2 regions of the Cytobacillus oceanisediminis genome follow, and region 2 is predicted to be linked to the other one. Evidence: a T-box and tRNA genes for the amino acid it is inferred to sense, from the RefSeq annotation. Region 2 holds a T-box; the other holds one or more tRNA genes.
The links. The T-box of region 2 lies ahead of IRB79_RS22670 (valine--tRNA ligase). A T-box ahead of a tRNA ligase gene usually reads a tRNA of that ligase, here a tRNA-Val.

Region 1 (5,597 bases), 2.5 Mb from region 2:
TCAATAGGACAGTAAAAGTACCGGGATCATCGCCTTCATATACTTCTTCACTGAGGTTTTCTTTTAATAGTTCGCTTTTATATTCAATAATTTCAGTATGATTGTTATCATCTTTGGTTCTGTCAACTTCTTTGGCATCTTTCGGAATTCGCTTTTCGACAAAAGCAAGGATTTCCTCATTATTCATATCTTGTTCCATATCCTCAAATTGCAGCTCAACATTTACTGCCCGATGCGTTTGAAACTCTACCAGCATACTGTCTCCGTTGAAGCGGGCAATTTCATCATTGTTTTTATTATCTCCATAAGCCTTTGTGAAAAGGTCTCGTGTGTCTCCCAAACCAACTTCTTCAGTGATCTTTTTGTTTTCTCCCGGCGCTTCCTCTGTTTCCGCCCGCTGTTCTTCCGTTGACGGATTATTCTTATCTTCTTCCTCTACAATTTGTTCTTCGTTCGGATTACAGCCTGCCATTATGAGGCTTCCTGCAAACATTGCAGCAATCAATGTTTTATTTTTCACAGAACCCTTCCTTTCTGAGCGTGATGTCTTTATGGGATCAAACCCGGTTAAAAAGTATATACCCCAATGAGGGCAGGATAATCGGGAAGAAAGGAAGCACAGAAAAAAGCCGTACTTCTTATGTGAAATACAGGCTTTGAAGGTTCAAGTATGAAAGAAATCTCATTATTAGCTGATCTGGCGAGCTTTATTTTCGGGCAAAATGGACATGATATGGTTCAAGTTGAAGATGCGCATTTGTTTTCTATATAAACAATAGGCTAAAATCGTGCTGCCTCGAAGCTCTTTGATTAATATTTTTCTTTGTGTAAATGAATTGCGTTTGGAGAGATAAATGATTTCCACAGGCTTTCTCTCTTCCATAGCTCGATAAAGAATTCCTTTCATAGAGAAATCCCTCCTTACTTTTATTTACATTATACACGAACGCTTGTTCTTAATCAAGTGGAATGCGAAAATTTGTTCGCATAAAAAAAAGACTTCACAAATGAAGTCTTTTAAATAATCTTTAAACCCTTAGTTTTCAAGTGATTAAGCAAAACAGTGCCGTATTGTATGGCATAGCCTAAAAAGACGGCTACGAACAAGGTGCCTAATCCAACTGGACCGCCTAAGATAAGGCCAATGGCCAATGCTAAAAATTCATTAATTATACGTGCAGTCTTAATGCTGATATTGAGCCTTTTGGCAGTTGCGATCATTAATCCATCAATTGGGCCGCTGAATAATTGCGGACGGATATAAATAGATACCCCGAAGCCCAGTAATGAGACACCTGAAATAAAGGCAAGGATCTGAAGGGAAAAGTTTGTAACTGTGATGCCGCTGAAAACAAGCTCCATCCAAAAATCGATCCCCACACTCGCTAAAATGGTGCCAATAAATGATTTAAACTGGGGTTTTTCCCAGGTCAGCAGAGCATTGAAAAATATAAGGGATGCTGTGACCAGAAATGACCATGTTCCAATTGTCAGACCGAACTTATTAAAAAGGCCAACATAAACAGTGTCCCAGGCACCTGCACCAAGATTGGATAAGATAATTAATGAGACACCGAGAGTGAGAATTAAATAACCTGCAATTATTTGAATGAATGTTGTGTGTTTAATCATGTTGTATCCTCCCCAATACATATTACCGTATTTAAATAAATTCTCAAGGGAAAGAAAAGGAAGAAAATTATTTAGTATTCATAACAGTCCAGTATAGGGAATAGCACTTTTTTTAATTCTCTAACATATAAAAAACAGCTCCCATATATGGGAACTGTTTAAAAAATACTTATACCTTAATATCAATTTTTGCACTTTTCTTCAATTCTTCTACATGCTTAACCAGCATATCCTGCTGTTTTTGCTGTTCGAGCTGCTGTTTGATCTGAGGCTTTACTTCCTCCAATTTAGGTGGCTCCTGTCCTTCTGCACCGCCCTGGCTGGCATATTCATCATAGAATTTCTGAATTTCAGCATCTGTAACTTCCCCTGGTTTAATCTCGCCGTTAATATATTTCGTATATTTTATATTGTTGGCAATTTCCTTCTCTAATGAGTCAGGGTTAAGGCCAGCCTGTTTCATTGCTGTTTCGAATTCCTTGTCGTCCTTGAATTGTCCTTTTGTTTCTTCCAGCTGCTTTTTGACTTCTTCATCAGAAGCTTTGTAGCCTTTTTTGTCTGCCTCCTGGAGAAGAAGTGTCTGGCCGACTAGACTGTCGAGTGTCTGCTCCTTGATTTTCTCTGCAGCATCTTTGGTAGTAGGGTCTTGTCCCATTTGCTGATACATCATCTGTGATGAAGTAAGCACGCTGTTATACTCGCGGCCAAGAATTTCCTGGTCATTAACGATTGCGACAGTCTTTTCTTCATCAAGCTTTTGCTTGTCCATTTTCTTTTGCATTTCTTCCATTTGCTTTTGCTGGTCCTGCTGGTCGGTTTCAGCTGTTTTCGCTTCCTCTTTTTTATCTGCACTCTTGCTTTCATCATCAGCTCCACAAGCAGCTAAAACGGCAGATATTAAAACTAGTAAAAAGGGATACATTAGTTTTTTCATTAAAATTTCTCCTTCCGTAACCCTGTAAGGTTTGATTCAGCTAACAAAAGAATCATATAGAGGGCATTATAAAGCAAAAATTCTCAAAAAGATACCTTAAAGGCATAAATGCAGAATTTGTAATGGGAATGTAATCTAGTTTCCAAGCTGCTAACTTTATAGTTTATGGATGAAATATAGGTATTGACTTTTATGAGAGAAAGAAGTATATTTTATATTGTCCCCAATATAGGGGAATGTTATAACGATTCCGTAGCTCAGCTGGGAGAGCGCTACCTTGACAGGGTAGAGGTCGCTGGTTCGAACCCAGTCGGAATCATACTTAAAGTGTCTGGCCGCTGATAGCCAGGCACTTTTTTGTTTACAGGGATTTTATCTTTTGAACTGGGAACTCCTGCAATGTTTTAACGAAACAGTGATGGGGAATCGTTAAAATATAAAAATTCACAAAATAATTTTTATTAAAAATCTATGCTATAATTTCATTGTGAAATTACAAGAGTTAGGGGATATTTCTATGTTGAAAGATCTGTTTATCGGCCTTTCCCAAAACGAATTTCTGAATAGCGCTGCAAAGAAATATGGGTTGAAATTGGGAGCGCAGAGTGTAGTTGCGGGAACAAATTTAGATGAAGCAATTCAAAGCATAAAAGAGCTTAATGCTCATGGCATCTCTTGTACTGTCGATAACCTCGGGGAATTTGTATATAAAAAGGAAGAGGCGGCAGAAGCGAAAAAACAAATAATTGAAGTGATAGAGGCCATTCATGTAAATCAGGTGGATGCACATATATCTTTAAAGCCTTCCCAATTAGGCCTGGATATCGACTATTCTTTCTGTCTTGAAAATGTTAGGGAGATAGTAGAGAGAGCAAGCCATTATGGTATTTTTGTGAATATGGATATGGAAGACTCTAAGCGTCTGCAGCCTTCCTTTGATTTACTGGATGAATTATCTAAAGAATATAATAACATAGGTTCAGTTATTCAAGCCTATTTTCTGGATGCTGAAGAAGATTTAATGAAATATAAGGATTTCCGCTTGCGAATTGTAAAAGGGGCTTATAAGGAGCCTGAAGAAATTGCTTTTCAGGAAAAAAGTGACATCGATGCTAACTTTATAAAATTAATAGAATGGCATTTGCTGAATGGCAAATTTACATCCATTGCAACACATGACCATAAAGTAATTAATCATGTAAAAGATTTTGTAAGGGCTAACAATATCCCTAAAGAGAAATTTGAATTTCAAATGCTTTATGGCTTCCGCAAGGATATGCAGCTGAAGCTTGCTGGTGAAGGCTATAATTTCTGTACGTATGTACCTTTTGGAAATGACTGGTACGGCTACTTCATGAGGCGCCTGGCTGAAAGGCCGCAGAATTTAAACCTTGTTGCCAAGCAGGTATTTAATAAGAAAACCAATACAGTGATTGGTGTGGCCGCAGGAGCTTTCCTATTAGGCAGATTGACAAAGAAGCAGAAAAAATAATACTGCAAAGTCTCCCTGTTTTATTAAGCAGGGAGGCTTTTTTTATGTTATCTTAAAAGGAATTTTTTGGGGTAATTGCGAATTAAATTTGAGAATGATTAGAGGGGAGATATGGAATGGACATGGACTTGCAGCTGAAACAAGTAACAGAGAAAAATTTTTTTGATCTCATTAATCTGAAATCAGAGGAAGATCAGGAAAAGAAGTTTCAAATTTTCGAAAGATTTGTCGGTTCCAATGCTTTTTTCATTGCACTGGCATCTGTAAATGGCTGGACATGCAAAGCCATATATGACAGGGAAACATTAATTGGCTTTGCAACTCATGGATTGGACAGGGATCATGACCGCTATGAACTTGTTAGCCTGATGCTCGGTCATCAATTTCAGAGGAAAGGGTACGGTATACCGGCTATTAAACTTGTGATAGAGGAAATGAAAGAGATGTATGCTTGTGATGAAATCTACCTATCAGTCATCAAGGAGAATGAGCCGGCTATTCTTTATGAGAAAGTTGGCTTTGAACCAACAGGTGAGATTTTTCAGGCCTTCCATCCTGAACCCATCTACAGGCTAAAAGTGTAAAAAGAAGTCCCTGACTGAATTGTCAGGGACTTTTGCCTATATTTCAATTTCCACACCATAATGATCTGAAATGATGGGCTTGTGTGTGCCGTTAAAGATAACCCGTGAATATTTCGGATGGATAGGCTGAGCCGAAAGAATTAAATCAATCCGCATATCATGGTTATTGTCATCCCAGCCGGCAATCTTTCCTTTAACAGTAACACCCGAATCCTTCCTGGAAGCTAATTCATAAGTGTCGTAGAGCCCATTGCCTGTCAGAAAGTCATAACCTTCATTGCGGACATAAGCCGAGCTGTTGAAATCTCCCATTAAAATGGCGGATTCATCCTTTGGTACTTGTGCAAGAAGAGATTCAACCTGGAATTTATAGGATTCTTCTTCATCGTGCCACCAGCCGAGATGACAAGAATAGAAGGAGATGGGCCTATCTTGATGAACTAATTTAATACCAACTATTTTTCGTGTCTTCCAGTGTTTCTGGTCTTGGTTTTTTGTAATGAAAAATGAATGATTTTCTTCTATTTCATACCTGGTCATGATTGCAAGACCCTCTTCATATATATCATAGCCAATATGTGAGAAATCCCATTTAAATACGTAATCTTCCACACCTATTTTTCTCAATTCTTCAATTAACAGCAATGCATAATTATCTTCTCTGATATGGCCGTCTATCAAAGGGGCATTGATATGCTGGCTGACTTCCTGCAGAGCGATGACATCATAGCGGTTCTCTTTAATAGCCTCAGCAAGAATTTTAATTTTTTCCAGCTGCTGATCTTCCTGCCATGAGTGGCAGTTGAGAGTTAATAATTTCATTTTAAGCTCCCAGCAGGTCTTGTATATCAGATTTAAGGACATCTGCTTTTGGTCCATAAATTGCCTGAACGCCTTTGTCCTTAACGATAAGACCTAAAGCTCCATTCTTCTTCCAGTCCTGTTCACCAGCAAC
Region 2 (5,597 bases):
CTTTACCATTCGTTCCGCCAATATGAACAGACTTAATTCTTCTCTCGGGATGCCCGAGTTTTTCCATCATCCATTCCATCCTTTGCAGACCCGGCTTCATCCCCAGTCTTAGCCTTGCATGAATCCATTCCAGTGCTTCCTCATAAGTAGAAAACATATATATGCACCTCCGTTATACAGGAAGGAAGACGAATCCTTCCTATGGACCCGCCTTCCGCAACTATTAATTATTCTCCTTTTAGCTCTTTAATGCGAGCTTCTACAGCTGCTCTCTTCTCGCTGTAGTCTTGTTCTTTTGCTTTCTCTTCCTCAATTACCTTTTCAGGCGCCTTTTTAATAAAGCCTTCGTTTGAAAGTTTCTTCTGGACTCTTTCAACTTCTTTATTTAATTTATCCCACTCTTTCTGAAGGCGTGCAACTTCTTCTTCAATGTTAATCAGGCCTTCAAGCGGAAGAATGATTTCAGCACCAGTCACAACTGCTGTCATCGCCTTATCAGGCGTCTCAACATTCAGAGCCAGCACTAGTTCTTCAGGGTTACAGAATCGTTCAATATAGGCACGGTTATTTTCCAGCGTACCCAGAATTTCCTCATCCTTAGCTTTAACCATCATTTTAATCTTCTTGCTCATCGGCGTGTTCACTTCAGCACGGCTGTTACGGACAGAGCGGATGATTTCTACAAGCAGCTTCATTTCGTTTGCAGTCTGGTTATCTGTATACTCATCGTTTACTGCCGGCCACTGGGCAACCGTAATGGATTCACCTGAATGAGGGAGGTTCTGCCAAATTTCTTCCGTGATAAATGGCATAAATGGATGCAGCAGACGCATTGTATTGTCCAGAACATATGCCAGGATGGAGCGGGTTGTTTTCTTGGCAGCTTCATCTTCTCCATACAGCGGAAGCTTCGCCATTTCGATATACCAATCACAGAAGTCATCCCAAATGAAGTTATATAGCACTCGGCCAACCTCGCCAAACTCGTAGCGGTCAGACAATCTTGTAACCGTCTCAATTGTTTCATTCAAACGGGTTAATATCCATTTGTCAGCAACAGACTTTTCACCGCTCAAATCAATTTCTTCGTATGTTAATCCATCCATGTTCATTAATGCAAAGCGGGATGCGTTCCAGATTTTATTGGCAAAGTTCCATGTTGCCTCTACCTTTTCCATACTGAAGCGCAGATCCTGTCCCGGTGAGCTTCCTGTAGAAAGGAAATAACGGAGTGAATCAGCACCATAGTGATCGATTACATCCATTGGATCAACGCCATTTCCAAGGGACTTACTCATCTTGCGTCCTTGAGAGTCACGAACAAGACCATGAATTAATACATCCTGGAATGGACGCTCTCCTGTAAATTCGAGACCCTGGAAGATCATTCGTGATACCCAGAAGAAAATGATGTCATAGCCAGTTACCAGAGCTGCAGTCGGATAGTATCTCTTGAAATCGCTTGAGTCAATATCCGGCCAGCCCATTGTTGAAAATGGCCATAGGGCTGAACTGAACCAGGTATCCAAAACATCTTTGTCCTGCTCCCAGTTTTCAATATCTTCAGGCGCTTCGTGCCCTACGAAAACCTCACCTGTCTCTTTTTGGTACCAGGCCGGGATGCGGTGGCCCCACCAAAGCTGGCGTGATATACACCAGTCACGAATATTTTCCATCCAGCGCAGATACGTTTTTTCAAATCGCTCTGGAACAAAGTTTACTTTTTCCTCTTTATTTTGAAGAGCGATGGCTTCATCAGCCAGAGGCTGCATTTTTACAAACCATTGTGTTGAAAGGTACGGTTCAACAACTGCGCCGCTGCGCTCTGAATGGCCCACAGAATGCATATGCTCTTCAATTTTGAAAAGAACTCCTTCTTCCTGAAGATCCTTCACGATCTGCTTTCGGCATTCAAAGCGGTCCATACCTTTGTATTTACCGGCTCTGCCGTTCATTGTGCCGTCTTCATTCATTACAAGAATTCTTTCAAGATTGTGGCGGTTTCCTATTTCAAAATCATTTGGGTCATGAGCCGGCGTAATTTTTACTGCGCCTGACCCGAAATCCATTTCTACATAATCATCTGCAACAATTGGAATTTCGCGTCCTGTGATCGGCAGTTTAACCATTTTGCCGATTAAATGCTTATATCGATCATCTTCCGGGTGTACTGCTACAGCTGTATCGCCAAGCATCGTTTCAGGGCGTGTAGTGGCAATTTCGATATGTCCCGAACCATCTGTCAGAGGATATCTCATATGGTAGAAAGCACCTTGAACATCCTTATAAATAACTTCGATATCAGAAAGGGCCGTTTTCGTAGACGGATCCCAGTTGATGATGTACTCGCCGCGATAAATCAAACCTTTATTATAAAGTGAAACGAAAACCTCTCTAACAGCTTTTGATAAGCCTTCATCAAGGGTGAAGCGTTCACGGCTGTAATCAAGCCCTAATCCAAGCTTTGACCATTGCTGGCGAATATGGCTCGCATACTCATCTTTCCATTTCCAAGTTTCTTCTACGAACTTCTCACGGCCTAAATCATAGCGGCTTTTGCCTTCATTGCGAAGCTTTTCTTCAACCTTTGCCTGAGTGGCAATACCCGCATGGTCCATGCCTGGAAGCCATAAAACATCGTATCCCTGCATACGCTTCATCCGGGTGAGGATATCCTGAAGGGTCGTATCCCATGCATGGCCAAGATGAAGCTTTCCTGTTACGTTCGGAGGCGGAATCACAATTGTATAGGGCTGCTTAGTTTCGTCGTCTTTTGCTTCAAAGAACTTCCCTTCGAGCCACCAGTCATATCGTCCTTTTTCAATCCCCTGCGGATCATATTTCGTTGGCATTGATAATTCATTATTATCCATGTGTCATTCTTCCTTTCTAAAAACAATCCTAAACAAGAAAAGCGGAAGCGCCTTGCCCACCCCCGACACCTCGAGGGGGTAAGCGCTGGAGCTAGACAGTTATCGACGTTCAGAATTGAATACTTTCTTTTAAAAATAAAAAACTCCATTCGCCATAAAAGGACGAATGGAGTATGCTTCGCGGTACCACCTTTTTTTCAATCACTAAAGAAAATCAGGGAAAGACATTCTTATAGAGATTGACACTTAATCAGATAACGGATTTCCCGTCTTTTACTACTTGGCTGCAGCCTTTCGCAAAAGATGCTCTAGGGCGACCTTCCAACGGTTCTGCCTGGATAACCTTTCAGCTGCTGGTTTTCCTCTCTAAAAGGCAAATGGCCATTGTACTCTTCCCTGTCTTAGCATCGATATACAATTTTATATATAAAATATACTACCGAAAAAAGACTGTTATAGTCAATAAGGATACCCGAGTTTTTTATATATTATTCATTATTTCCATCGAAGTGATGATGATTTTTGCCAGAAAAAAATTTCTTTAGGGGAGTTTTTAAATGCCGTTATTCAGGAAAGAAACGAAAATAGGCACTTTACCGAAAAATGAATCATAGAATATACATATGAACATTCGGGAAAGGGGCATGCGACAATGAGAAGAAAATATAATCCTTACACACTGCCTCCCTGGTTAAGAACTTTCAGGAATGTATGTGCACAGTTCATAATCCCGTTCTGTGTTTTTCAAGGCATAAGAACAATTTTGCTGCCTACCACTTTTGATGTACTGCTGCTATCGCTGTTCATTCTGATTGCTATTGCTTTCCATCTTCAATTGGTTTAGGAGCCCGCATCTTTTAGCTTTGGGCTCCTTCTTGCGCTTGAGCTTCGGCAGCTGCTTTTGCTTCTTGTTTTTGCCTCTCGATCTCATCGATTCTCATTACAGCATATTCAATATTTTTCAAAAGCCAATACTGCCTTTGCAAATGCTGGACAGCCTTTCTTTCTCCCCTTTTTCCTTCCCCTTTATAATATTGTTCAGCAGCCCTGATAATAGGACCCGGATGAGCAAAGTAGCTTTGAAACAGCAACATCTCATCGTCTCTGAATGGAAAGTATTTCATATAAGTGTAAATCCACTCTACACATTCTTCCGATCTTTTTGGATAGGTTTTCAGTGTTCTTGATAAGAACGGCAATATATCATGGAGCGGCGACCCCTGTCTTGCATTTTCAAAATTCGTGAAGTACCCATATCCCCTATCATCGTATAGAAAATGTTCGGTTGAAACTTTACCATGAATGATTACCGTTCGTGCTTTGTCGCTTTCTTTTGTTTTTTCATACCAATCTTTCAATTTGTTTGTGGAGAATTTCAATGCCTGGCTGACGTCGTGATAATATAGGGAAAACATTAGCTCAAAAGGAGACATATACTCTTTTCTTTCGCAGGCTTCTATGAATCCCTCCAAAAACTCCTTTTCTTTCTCCCATTCCTGCAAGGTTTTTTCATAATGTTCGGTTCGGTCATCCTTTTTTATAGAAACTTCCCGCGAGGACAATGTGTGCAGTCTTGCTAGTTCCCTCAGCATCTGCTGATGCCTCTCAAATCTGTCCTCCTTTTCTTCATTGGACATCCAGGGCATTAAATAAAATAATTCATTCTGATGGAGCACTGCATATCTTCCATCCACCGTCGGGTAAATAGGGACAATTCTGTTATAGCCTTTTTGAAAGAGAGTTTGTACATGCCTTATAAAATCCGCTCCATGCTGAGGCTTTATTTTCTTCAAAGCAAACACACCTTTGCTGCTGTAAACCTTCTGAACTCTCCCAAACTCCTCTACAAAATGCGGCTCTAATGAATAATGAATTAAAATAGGGGAGACTTTCCGCAGCCGATTTTTTTCTTCCACCTTAACCACTCACTTTCCAGAATGAGAAAAAATGATGTTTTTCTGAAATATATTGGCTAAACGAAAATAGCTGAGCGGGTTATCAATACCTGCTCAGCCTTTTAACCATTTAATGGGCTACCGCAACAGGAATGTACAGCACTTGCCCTTCATAAATATCCTGATTGATTTCAAGGTGATTCACCCTTAATAGCTGCTGGGCTGGTATATCATACCTTTCAGCAATGGCATCAATTGTGTCGCCGTTCTGCACAATGCAAACCTTGAGTTTAACATGTTCCTCTGCCTCTTCCTTACGGGCAAAGAACTCTGTTAACGACATGCTTTTCTTCTTGGAGAGTTTCTTCTTCTTAGCTTCCTGTTCTGAAGAGGATGAGGATTCCTCTGTTTCCTCATGAGTTTCCTGTACAGCCGCCTGAACTGGTTTCTTTTCAAAAGAAGGACTATCTGATTCAGATGCTTCCGTCATTTGATAGATTTCCTGTGCGGTTGGCGGTGCTTCCTCCTCATTGCGCTGAGAAGAAAAAGATATTTCCGGTGCAGTTTTCGGCGTCTGTTCTTCTTCGGGCTGATCTTGTTTTACTTCGAGCGCTGCCGGCACTGACGGTTTAATGACTTCCTGCTCTTCCACTTCAGGCTGCTTTCTTGCTTCCGCCTCAAATGGAATATAAACCTCATCTGTTTCTGACTGCTCTTCCTGCGGCTCCTCTTCCCGTATATCTTCCTCGGCGCCAGCGTATACCTGTTCCTCTCTTTCTTCCTCTTCCTCTTCCTCTTGCTCCTGTTCTTCTTGCTGATAAGAAGGCCA

Region 1: it encodes a tRNA-Val, which carries the amino acid that the T-box ahead of IRB79_RS22670 (valine--tRNA ligase) is inferred to sense. The anticodon was not compared.

The regions. Positions count from the first base shown of each region.
Region 1 covers NZ_CP065511.1:1,715,360-1,720,956, forward strand. Annotated here, with positions in the region: gene IRB79_RS08865 (hypothetical protein) at 1-520, opposite strand, end outside; gene IRB79_RS08870 (WYL domain-containing protein) at 689-907, opposite strand; gene IRB79_RS08875 (YczE/YyaS/YitT family protein) at 1,018-1,632, opposite strand; gene IRB79_RS08880 (SurA N-terminal domain-containing protein) at 1,802-2,566, opposite strand; tRNA gene IRB79_RS08885 (tRNA-Val) at 2,813-2,885, shown strand; gene IRB79_RS08890 (proline dehydrogenase family protein) at 3,084-4,058, shown strand; gene IRB79_RS08895 (GNAT family N-acetyltransferase) at 4,175-4,642, shown strand; gene IRB79_RS08900 (endonuclease/exonuclease/phosphatase family protein) at 4,679-5,464, opposite strand; gene IRB79_RS08905 (PTS transporter subunit IIBC) at 5,466-5,597, opposite strand, start outside.
Region 2 covers NZ_CP065511.1:4,506,304-4,511,900, forward strand. Annotated here, with positions in the region: gene IRB79_RS22665 (bifunctional folylpolyglutamate synthase/dihydrofolate synthase) at 1-157, opposite strand, end outside; gene IRB79_RS22670 (valine--tRNA ligase) at 228-2,873, opposite strand; T-box leader at 3,029-3,285, opposite strand; gene IRB79_RS22675 (hypothetical protein) at 3,526-3,717, shown strand; gene ysxE (spore coat protein YsxE) at 3,731-4,789, opposite strand; gene spoVID (stage VI sporulation protein D) at 4,899-5,597, opposite strand, start outside.